DNA from 3 places in the Microbacterium sp. KU4F genome. Region 2 is predicted to be linked to each of the others. Evidence: predicted binding sites of a transcription regulator. Region 2 holds the regulator's gene; each other region holds the start of a gene.
The links. The regulator HrcA, encoded in region 2, represses chaperone genes, less so after heat shock. The targets are predictions, from matches to a motif close to TTNGCACTCGNNNNNNNCGAGTGCNAA.

Region 1 (3,272 bases), 2.6 Mb from region 2:
CCGGGGTGATCGTCATCGCGGCCGCGGCGGCCTTCGTGTATGCAGCGGCGGTGTTCCGACGACGCAGGGTCGTCGGCGAGGGCTGATCAGACGCGGTCCGCCAGGATCGCGGCGCGCTTGTCGCCGATCCGCGTCAGCAGCAGCGTCGCTGAAGCCTCGCCCTTGAGCTTGAGCCGGGTGCGCAGCTGCGCCGGGTCCACGTCGACGCCGCGTTTCTTGATCTCGAGCGTGCCGATACCGCGCTCGCGAAGGGCGCGAGCAAGCTTCTTCTCGTCGGCGGGGAGCTGCTCCCGCACGCGGAAGCTCTGCACGAACGGGCTCGTCATCGCCTCGTCCGAGGTGAGGTAGGCGATGCGTTCATCGAGCGTGCCCGCATCCAGCGATCGGGCCACGTCGCCGATCAGGCGGGCGCGGATCACGGCGCCGTCCGGTTCGTGGAGGAACGCGCCGAGCGGGCGAGGGGCGACGTCTTCGGCGTCCTGAGCGGATGTGAGCTCGTGCACCTGGTCGCCGCGGACGACGAGTGCTGCACGCCGCACCCCGTCGCGAGCCAGCTCCCGGGAGAAGAGGACGAGCTCGATCGTCGATCCGTCCACACTGATCCACTGCGCTTCGACACCGTCGGGGATGCTGTCGCGATCGAAGCCGGGACCGAGCTTGATGCCGGTCGGCATGCGTTCGGCGAGCTCGAACGCCCAGCCGAGCGCCGGGCTGTACTCGTCGGCGCGCAGGCGGTCGCTGTGGGAGCCGCCCACCGGGCGACGCGCGGGGTCGAGCCACACCGCATCCCTGTCGCCGAGATCCATCTCCTCCGCGCGGGCGTGCGAGACCGTGACGGTGTCGCCGAACGGCGCCAGATTGTAGGCGGCGACGGCCGCGGTCGCCTCATCGGCGTCCACGGCGGCGACCTCGAGCCCGAGGGCTGCGAACCCCAGGGCATCGCCGCCGATCCCGCATCCGAGATCGGCGATGCGACGGCGTCCCGCGTCGCGGAACCGACCGGCATGGCGGGCGGCCACACTCAGGCGGGTGGCCTGCTCGAGCCCCGCGGCGGTGAAGAGCATCCGGCCGGCGAACGGTCCGAACTTCGCCGCCGAGCGGGCGCGCAGTCGCGCCTGACCGACGACCGCCGAGACGAGGTCGGGCCCGTGTCCCGCGGCGCGGAGCCTGCTCACGGCCGTCGCGACCGCGGCCGTCGACTCGATCGGTCCCGTCTCATCCAGCAGGCGCAGTCCTTCGGGGGTGAGAAGGGCGCGCAGCTCGCTCATCTCCATCGCTCCAGCCTAGGTGCGAGCTTGTGTTGGCACTCGCGTTGCACGAGTGCCAGGACGCCTCTAGACTTGCCGTTAGCACTCTCGGTGTGAGGGTGCTAACTGAGTCTTCCGTTTCACGAAGCGAGAAAGAAGAGGTAGACCGTGTCGGTTTCCATCAAGCCGCTCGAGGACCGCATCGTCATTCAGCAGGTCGAGGCCGAGCAGACCACCGCTAGTGGCCTGGTCATCCCCGACACCGCCAAGGAGAAGCCCCAGGAGGGCGAGGTCGTGGCCGTGGGCCCCGGCCGCATCGACGACAACGGCAACCGTGTTCCGCTCGACGTCGCCGTCGGCGACCGCGTGATCTACAGCAAGTACGGCGGCACCGAGGTCAAGTTCGGCGCCGACGAGTACCTCGTGCTCTCCGCGCGCGACGTGCTCGCGGTCGTCGTTCGCTGACATCGACTGCTCGAAGCCCCCGGCCACTCGGCCGGGGGCTTCGTTCGTTGTAGGCGCGCCCCGGCAGCGCCCGCGGTCCTAGGCTGGATCGGTGAACCCACGCACTTCCCCCGAGCAGGGCCTCGCCGGCGGCCTGTACGCCTTCTCCGCCTATCTCCTGTGGGGCGTGCTGCCGCTGTACTTCCTGCTGCTGGCGCCGGTGGGAGCCTTCGAGATCGTCGCGTGGCGCATCCTGCTGTCGCTGGTCTTCTGCGCGCTCCTGATCGCGGTGACGCGTTCGTGGCGGCGCCTCGCCGCCATCCTTCGCCAGGGTCGACTCGTCGCTCTCACCGTGATCGCCGGCATCCTGATCTACGTCAACTGGCAGACCTATCTCATCGGCACCCTGAGCGGTCACGTCATCGAGACGAGCCTCGGCTACTTCATCAATCCGATCGTCACGGTCCTGCTGGGCGTGCTGGTGCTGCGCGAGCGACTGCGCCCGACCCAGTGGGTGGCGATCGGGCTCGCCACCGCCGCGGTCGTGGTGATCGTGGTCGGCTACGGCGCCATGCCCTGGATCGCCCTCATCCTCGCGTTCTCGTTCGGCTTCTACGGACTCGTGAAGAAGAAGATCGGTCCGTCCGTGGATGCGGTCAGCGGGCTCACACTGGAATCGCTCTGGCTCACCCCTCTCGCCCTCGTGCAGCTCGTCGTGGTGGGTCTGACGACGGGGCTGGGTTTCGCCTCCGCCGGGGTCGGCACCACGGTGGCCCTGGCCCTGGCGGGCGTCGTGACGGCCGTCCCACTGCTGCTGTTCGCCGCGGGTGCGCGCCGGGCGCCCCTGACGCTGCTCGGCATCATCCAGTTCGTCGCTCCGGTTCTGCAGTTCCTCATCGGATGGTGGGTGCTCGGCGAGCCGATGACGGCCGGACGGTGGGCGGGGTTCGCGCTCGTGTGGGCCGCGCTCATCCTGTTGAGCGCGGATTCGATCATCGCCTCGCGCCGCGCGCGCAAGGACGCAGGATTGCAGAACGCTCCGTCCGACGTGGCCGAATTGACGTAATGCGTCGAAAAGCGGCGCGATTCATAACGATTTCGTCGCGAAAGGGTGCGGAGACTGTGCGCGACGCGCGCCTACAACACACTCGTAACAATGCGCGGCTAGCTTCTGGCGCAACGCGGCGTCCAGGTCGCGCATTGAAGAGTGAAAGGACGGAACCAGATGGTTCACTCCAAGAAGGCGTGGTTTGCCGCGACCGCCCTCGCGGGCGTCTCGGCGCTTGCGCTCGTCGGGTGTGCCGGCGGGGGCGAAGCAGCGCCCTCCGGCAGCTCAGACGCAGGTGGCGACTACACGGCGCAGAACTGCGCCGACGGCACCACGAGCGCTGACATCCTGAAGGTCGGCACCCTGCTGCCGACCACCGGAACCCTGGCGTTCCTCGGCCCGCCCGAGATCGCCGGTGTCGGCCTGGCTGTCGACGACATCGTCGCCGCGGGCGACGACGCATGTACGTTCTGGACCGACTCCGGTGACAGCAACGACATGACGGTCTCGTCCGCCTCGGCCGACGAGCTCAT
Region 2 (3,272 bases):
GCCGTCGCGGCTGAACACCTCGTCCGCGGCCACTGTGATCTCTAGGTACAGGTCGCCGTGGGGACCGCCCGCGGGGCCCACCTCGCCGGAGCCGGGAAGCTGCAGCCGCAGGCCCGTCTCGACGCCCGCGGGGATGTCGACCGAGACCGTCCGCCGCGCGCGCACGCGCCCCTGGCCCTGGCAGGTCGCGCAGGGGTACGGGATCGTCGTGCCGTAGCCCTGGCACGTGGCGCACGGCTGGTTCGTGACGACGTTGCCGAGAAGGCTGCGGACCGTGCGCTGCACGTGTCCGCTGCCGTGACAGATGTCGCAGGTGACGGGCGACGTGCCCGGCTGGCAGCACCCGCCCTCGCACGTCTCGCACAGCACGGCGGTATCCACCTCGATGTCGCGATGAGCCCCGAAGATCACTTCCCGCAGCTCGAGCGTCACGCGCACGAGGGCGTCCTGGCCTCGCTCGGTGCGCGAGCGCGGACGCACGCGTCCAGCCCCGCTTCCCCCGCCGAAGAACGTGTCGAAGATGTCGCTGAACCCGCCGAAGCCCTGGGCACCACCGAATCCACCGCTGTCGCCGCCCATGTCGTACCGACGACGCTGCTCACTGTCGCTCAGCACGTCGTAGGCGTGCGTGACGAGCTTGAACCGCTCCGCCGCATCCTCGCCGGGGTTCACATCGGGATGCAGCTGACGCGCGAGCTTGCGGTACGCCTTCTTGATGTCGTCCTGCGATGCGTCGCGAGGCACCCCGAGTACTTCGTAGTGGTCTGCCACTTCAGCCTTCCCGTCCGCGTGACGCGGAATCGTCTCGCGCGCTCAGCGCGCGCGTTCGTCTTCTTCCAGCAGACGGCTCAGGTAGTGAGCCACGGCGCGGACGGCCGCGAGGTTGCTGGAGTAGTCCATCCGAGTGGGGCCGAGCACACCCACGCGCGCCTGCCCTCCGGTCGTGTCGTAATCGCTGGCCACCACGGACGCCTCGACGAGACCGAACGCCTCGTTCTCGCGCCCGATGGATGCGGCGAGCCCCTGCTCGTCGGCCACCATCTCGCCCATGAGACGCAGCAGGGTGACCTGCTCCTCGATCGCTTCCAACAGCGGGTAGATGCTGCCGCGGAAGTCGCCCTCCGCACGAGCGAGGTTGGCCGTTCCCGCCATCACGAGCCGATCCTGGCGGAACTCGTCGAGCTCCTCGCCGACCGTGCGAAGCAGCGCCCCGAGGGCGCGGTCGGCCCGGCTGTCGGTCAGCGTCTCTGCCAGTGCCTGCGCGACCCGTTGCGTGCCCTCGCGTACCGGTCGCCCGGTGACCAGCACCGACACCTGCGCGCGGAGCGTCGCCACATCCGTCTCCTCGAGCGGCTCGGGCGCTGCCATCAGACGCTGCGACACCCGACCGGTGTCGGTGACGAGCACGACGACCAGACGCGAACCGCCGAGGTGGACGAGTTCGACGTGCGTGATGCTCGCGCGCTCGAACGACGGGTACTGCACGAGCGCGACCTGGCCGGTGAGCTGGGTCAGCGCGCGCACCGTCCGTCCGAGCATGTCGTCCAAGTCCGCCGGAGCACCGAGGAACGCCGTGATCGCCGAGCGCTGGGCGCTGGTGAGCGGGCGCAGCTCGGCGAGGTGGTTCACGAAGACGCGGTAGCCCTTGTCGGTCGGCACTCGGCCGGACGAGGTGTGCGGTGCGGTGATCAGCTCCTCGTCCTCGAGCAGCGCCATGTCGTTGCGGATCGTCGCCGCGGACACGCCGAACGAATGACGTTCGACGATCGACTTGCTCCCGACGGGTTCACGCGTCTCGACGTAGTCCTGGACGATCGCTCGAAGCACGTCGAGTCCCCGATCGCTGACCATGCGCACTCCCTCCTGGCACTCGAGGTCTGGGAGTGCCAATTCTAGCGCGCTCGAGCCGCGAGTCTCCGGAAGGCACCCGTAGACTCGCGAGAGGAGGTCGTATGCCGCATCCCGTCGTCCGCACCGAGGCCGGAGCCGTCTCCGGGATCCGCTCCGAGGAGATCGAGCGCTACCTCGGCATCCCCTACGCCGAACCGCCGGTCGGGGCGCGGCGATTCGCCCTCCCCGAGCCCGCCGCAGCGTGGGAGGGTGTGCGCGAGGCCACCGCGTTCGGCCCCACGTCGCCTCAGTCGCCCTACCCGGGCGAGATCGGCAAGCTCCTCCCCTCGACGATCATCCCCGGGGAAGACATCCTGACCGTCAATGTGTGGCGCCCGGAGGATGCCGACGGCGCCGCGGTCATGCTCTGGTTCCACGGCGGAGCGCTGGAGCGAGGCACGGCGGCGATCAGCACGTACGACGGCACCCCGTTCGCCCGCGACGGCGTCGTCTTCGTCTCCGCGAACTACCGGCTGGGGTCCGAGGGGTTCTCCGTCCTGCCCGATGCTCCGCGCAACATCGGGCTCGCCGACGCCGCCGAGGCGCTGCGGTGGACGCATCGCAACATCGCCCGCTTCGGCGGCGACCCCTCTCGGATCACGATCTTCGGCGAGTCCGCCGGCGGAGCCGCGGTCGCTGCTCTCCTGGCGCGCGAAGACCTGCGCCCGCTCGTCGCCGGCGCGATCATCGAGTCGGGACCTCTGGACGCCGCCACGCCCAAGCGCGCCGCCCGGCCCGCGCGCGACATCGCTCGCCGACTCGGAGTCCCCGCCACCGCAGAGAGCTTCCGCGCCGTCTCGCCCCAGCGGCTCGTCGCGACCAGGGATGAACTGACCGCGAACTCGACCCTCATCAAGGCAGCCCCCGGCTTCAACGCGAGCGTCGATCCGACGACGTTGCCGGAGAACCCCCGCCGCGCACTCGTCGACGCCGACATCCCTCTCATCATCGGAACGAACACCGACGAGTACCGGCTGTGGGACACGCCCGCCGCGTTCGCGAAGCTCTCACGGGGCACCTATGCGCTTCTCGCGCTCGCCAAGCGTCTCCCGCGCGGCGTGTGGCGCGCGTATCGGGCGACGTTCCCCGACGCGTCGCCCGGCGAGATCATCGGACAGGTCCTGACCGATCTGGCCGTGCGACAACCGGCCATCGAGGTCGCGCGTGCGCGCCGCGCGCCCACGTTCGTGTACGAATTCGCCTGGGCGAGCCCGGTCCGCGACCTCCGCGCCGCGCATGCCCTCGAGCTCGGCTTCGTCTTCGACGCGCTCGGCGATGAGGGAGCCATCACGATGGCCGGGACGGGCGCTCCGCAGGAGTTGGCCACGCGCATGCACGCCGACTGGATCCGCTTCGCCGAGACCGGCGATCCCGGCTGGCCC
Region 3 (3,272 bases), 1.3 Mb from region 2:
ACCCAGCGGGCTTGATCCTCGGCGGCGAAGGGCACCCGGGTGGACGTGCTCCTACCGGGCTCGCCAGGCAGATCAAGCGCGTGGACGTGATGCGACTCGGCCAACTGCAGGATGGTCGGCGCCCAGGACAGCGCCGTCGAGCCCGAGCCGTGCAGAAGGACAACGGGCGGAGCTGTGGGAGATCCGGCGGTGATTGCGGTGATCTCGCCGATCGAGGTGAGGGCGACGCTCTGTCCGGCGTCGGGCAGGTAGCGGCGCAGAAGCCGCTCATATGTGTCGCGGATCTGGAGGGCACCAGTGCTGCTGCGATAGCGGAGGTCATTCATTCGTGATCTCCACGGCATTGTTGATGGTGACGAGGACGTCCAGAACGGCATCGAGCGGACCGGACGCGATGATCTGGAGCGCGAGATCATCTGGCATGCGCACGATCTGAAGTGCGACCCGGGGTGCCGCTCCATTCGCATTGAGCAGGTCTGAGACTCGCCGTTCCTGTTCCGCGCTCGCGGCGTCGACGCGAACGACGACGGAGGCTGCCGTCCGCGTCGACGCGCCTTCCTGGGTGGGCGCTGCCAGGGGCGCACCGCCTTCGATGAGCTTCAGATCCTTGATGTGAATGCGGTACTGCTTGCCTATGCGGGTCGCTTGCAGACGTCCACTGCGGATGTATTCGCGCACGGTACGGGGCCGAGCTGTAGACGGGCAGCGACGTCGTCGACACTCAGAAGTTCTTCCACGGCTACATACTGCCATAAACGTAGGTAAATGTATGTAAGGGAACTCTTCACTCGCGTGAGAGAGTGACCAAGCCGCGGCGCGAGGTGGTCTTCTCGAGGCCTTCGGTCTCGGCGAGACGCAGCGTTCGCGCCGGCAGCGGCGGGAGTTCGGGTGCCAGGCCGTCCGCCTGCTTCGCTATGCCGACCAGCAGGGCCAGGTCGACCCCCGGCGCCGTGACCTCGAGCCGCGCGTAGTCGCTGCCGGTGCCCCATCGCAGCCGCTCGATCTGGCTCAGGCGGAGCGCGTGCGTCGTCTCGCCGGCGGTGATCCAGACCCGGTCGCGCGAGACGCGTACGGTCGCATCGACAGAGCGCCTGCGCAGGAGCGCGGTGACGACGAGATAGGCCGGGAGGGCGAACAGCACCCCGAGCGCGAGGATCAGCAGGCGGGGGCCGAGCCGCTCGACGATGTCGCCGAAGATGATCAGTGCCGTCGCGACGATCGCTCCCGTCACGAGGATGGTGGCGACCATCCACGCGGTGAGTTCCCGCATCCGCATCGGGATCGCACGGAAGCGCACGATGACCGCATCGCCGTCGTTCTCCCATGCGAGTGGCACGCGGGGCCGCGCCCGGGCCTTTCCCGTGAGGAGCGAGGTGATGCGGCTGATGAGCGTGATCCAGACCCAGCCGGCCGCCGGCGGCAACGCGAAGAGGACGCCCGTGTAGACGGCGCGCGGTGTGCCCGGTGCCAGCAACTGCGGCACGAGTTCGATCGCGGCGAAGAGGGCCGGAGCGAGAGCGACCGCCATCACGAGATGCGCGATCGTGCCGGCGGGATGCGGCATGCGCACCGTGAGGTTCACGAACCAGATCCCGCACAGTGCGCCCGCCACGACCGACATCAGGTACGAGAAGAAGCCACCGTCGGTGAGGTACCCGGGGAGGGCCGCCAGCGCGCACGCGGCCGCCCAGATCAGCGGATTGAGGGCGATCCTCCGCAGCAGAGGCGGTCGTTTCGCCGCCTCGGCGGAGTCGTTCACGCGCCGATTCTATGAGGCCGCCGACGACGCTCCAGGAGTGGCTGTGAGAACTGGCACTCTCGGCATGAGAGTGCTAATCTGTGATTGTTGAGTCAAGAGGGCTCAACTTAGGGACTACGGGTCGGATCCGCATCCGATCCCGCTCGAGAGGAGACGACTATGGCTGCATACGACTCGCTCCGTGACCTGGAGCGCATGGCGAACACGTTCTTCGACACCGCACGGCGCGGCCCTCGGCAGATGCCGATGGACCTCTACCGCGACGGCGACCACTACGTCCTCACCGCCGACCTGCCCGGCATCGACCCCGGCTCGGTCGACGTCGACATCGACGGCCAGCTGCTCACCATCCGTGCTGAGCGCACGCTCTCGGCCGGCGACGGGGTCACCTGGATCACGCGCGAGCGGACGTCGGGCACCTTCCTGCGCCAGCTGAGCCTCGGGCAGGGACTCGACACCGAGAAGATCTCGGCGAGCTACCGCAACGGCGTGCTGAGCGTCACGATCCCCGTCAGCGAGAAGGCCAAGCCGCGCAAGGTCGAGATCACCACGGGTGACGACGCCCCGGCGCTGCAGGTCTCGGAGTCGCAGAGCTGACGCATCGCGGACAGCAGTAAGGGCCGGTCGGAGAGGCTTCCGACCGGCCCTTGTCCCTTTGCACCAAGAGTGTCCTGCAATCACATGTCGGTAGCTGCCACAGCAAAACAACTACCGTGCGAGCACTCTATAACGGTGAGATAACGGAGGGGAAGAGGTTTCCGTTACCTTTTCGTGATTCTTTGCTGACGCATCGATGACACCCAGGCGACGGCCGGGTCAGCGCTCGCGGACGGGGGTGATCAGCACCCCGCCGAAGCGCGCCTCGGAGTACTCCCACTCGCGTCCGTCGACCCACACCCGTGCCGAGGCGCACGGGAGGGACTCGTGTTCGCCGTCCGGCCAGTGCAAGACGAACCCGCCGCCGAAGGAGGCGTTCGATCCGGTGACGCGGGCGCCGTCCGCATCCACCGCGCGCGCTTCGCACTCGTCGCAGAGATACGCGGGATACCGGTCGGACTGCGCGACCTGGGCGCCGCAGTTGGGGCACGGTTGCGTGCCGCGGGAACCGGGGAGGAACGCACTCATGGCACGAGTGTAGGTCGGGTGCTCATGCCGCCGGTGGGAGCCAGATCGTGAGCCGCACGGCGTCGTCCGGCAGGTGGAGGATCTCGTAGCTCCGCTCGACGACGACACCGTCGAGTCCGCGGATGCGGGTGGTCGCCCCCCGACGCCGCTCCACGATGTGCCCGCTCCACCACGCCGCGAACTGCGCGCTCTGGGCCCCGAGCGCGCGTACGAGATCGCCCAGCCGAGGGTCGTCGAGGCGGTCGACGTTCGCCGCCCGCAGGTGGGCGACGGCGCCGCGGGCGAGCTCCTCCCAGTCGAGGAACGTCTCGCGGGCGCGCGGGTCGGTGAGCAGGTAACGGCAGGTGTTGCGCTGCTCCGGCGGAAGCTCGGCGAGTCCGGCGTACAG

Region 1: a site for HrcA is predicted at 1,301-1,327, ahead of groES (co-chaperone GroES). Genes of this name have one in related genera too.
Region 3: a site for HrcA is predicted at 1,810-1,836, ahead of AC1VNH_RS08140 (Hsp20/alpha crystallin family protein). Genes of this name have one in related genera too.

Annotation. Positions count from the first base shown of each region.
Region 1 covers NZ_CP200324.1:2,892,842-2,896,113, forward strand. Annotated here, with positions in the region: gene AC1VNH_RS14465 (hypothetical protein) at 1-86, shown strand, start outside; gene AC1VNH_RS14470 (class I SAM-dependent methyltransferase) at 87-1,274, opposite strand; gene groES (co-chaperone GroES) at 1,416-1,712, shown strand; gene rarD (EamA family transporter RarD) at 1,804-2,757, shown strand; gene AC1VNH_RS14485 (ABC transporter substrate-binding protein) at 2,917-3,272, shown strand, end outside.
Region 2 covers NZ_CP200324.1:277,614-280,885, reverse strand. Annotated here, with positions in the region: gene dnaJ (molecular chaperone DnaJ) at 1-771, opposite strand, end outside; gene hrcA (heat-inducible transcriptional repressor HrcA) at 814-1,851, opposite strand; gene AC1VNH_RS01410 (carboxylesterase/lipase family protein) at 1,953-3,272, shown strand, end outside.
Region 3 covers NZ_CP200324.1:1,601,891-1,605,162, reverse strand. Annotated here, with positions in the region: gene AC1VNH_RS08155 (alpha/beta fold hydrolase) at 1-326, opposite strand, end outside; gene AC1VNH_RS08150 (hypothetical protein) at 319-678, opposite strand; gene AC1VNH_RS08145 (hypothetical protein) at 785-1,759, opposite strand; gene AC1VNH_RS08140 (Hsp20/alpha crystallin family protein) at 1,919-2,356, shown strand; gene AC1VNH_RS08135 (hypothetical protein) at 2,576-2,884, opposite strand; gene AC1VNH_RS08130 (helix-turn-helix transcriptional regulator) at 2,907-3,272, opposite strand, start outside.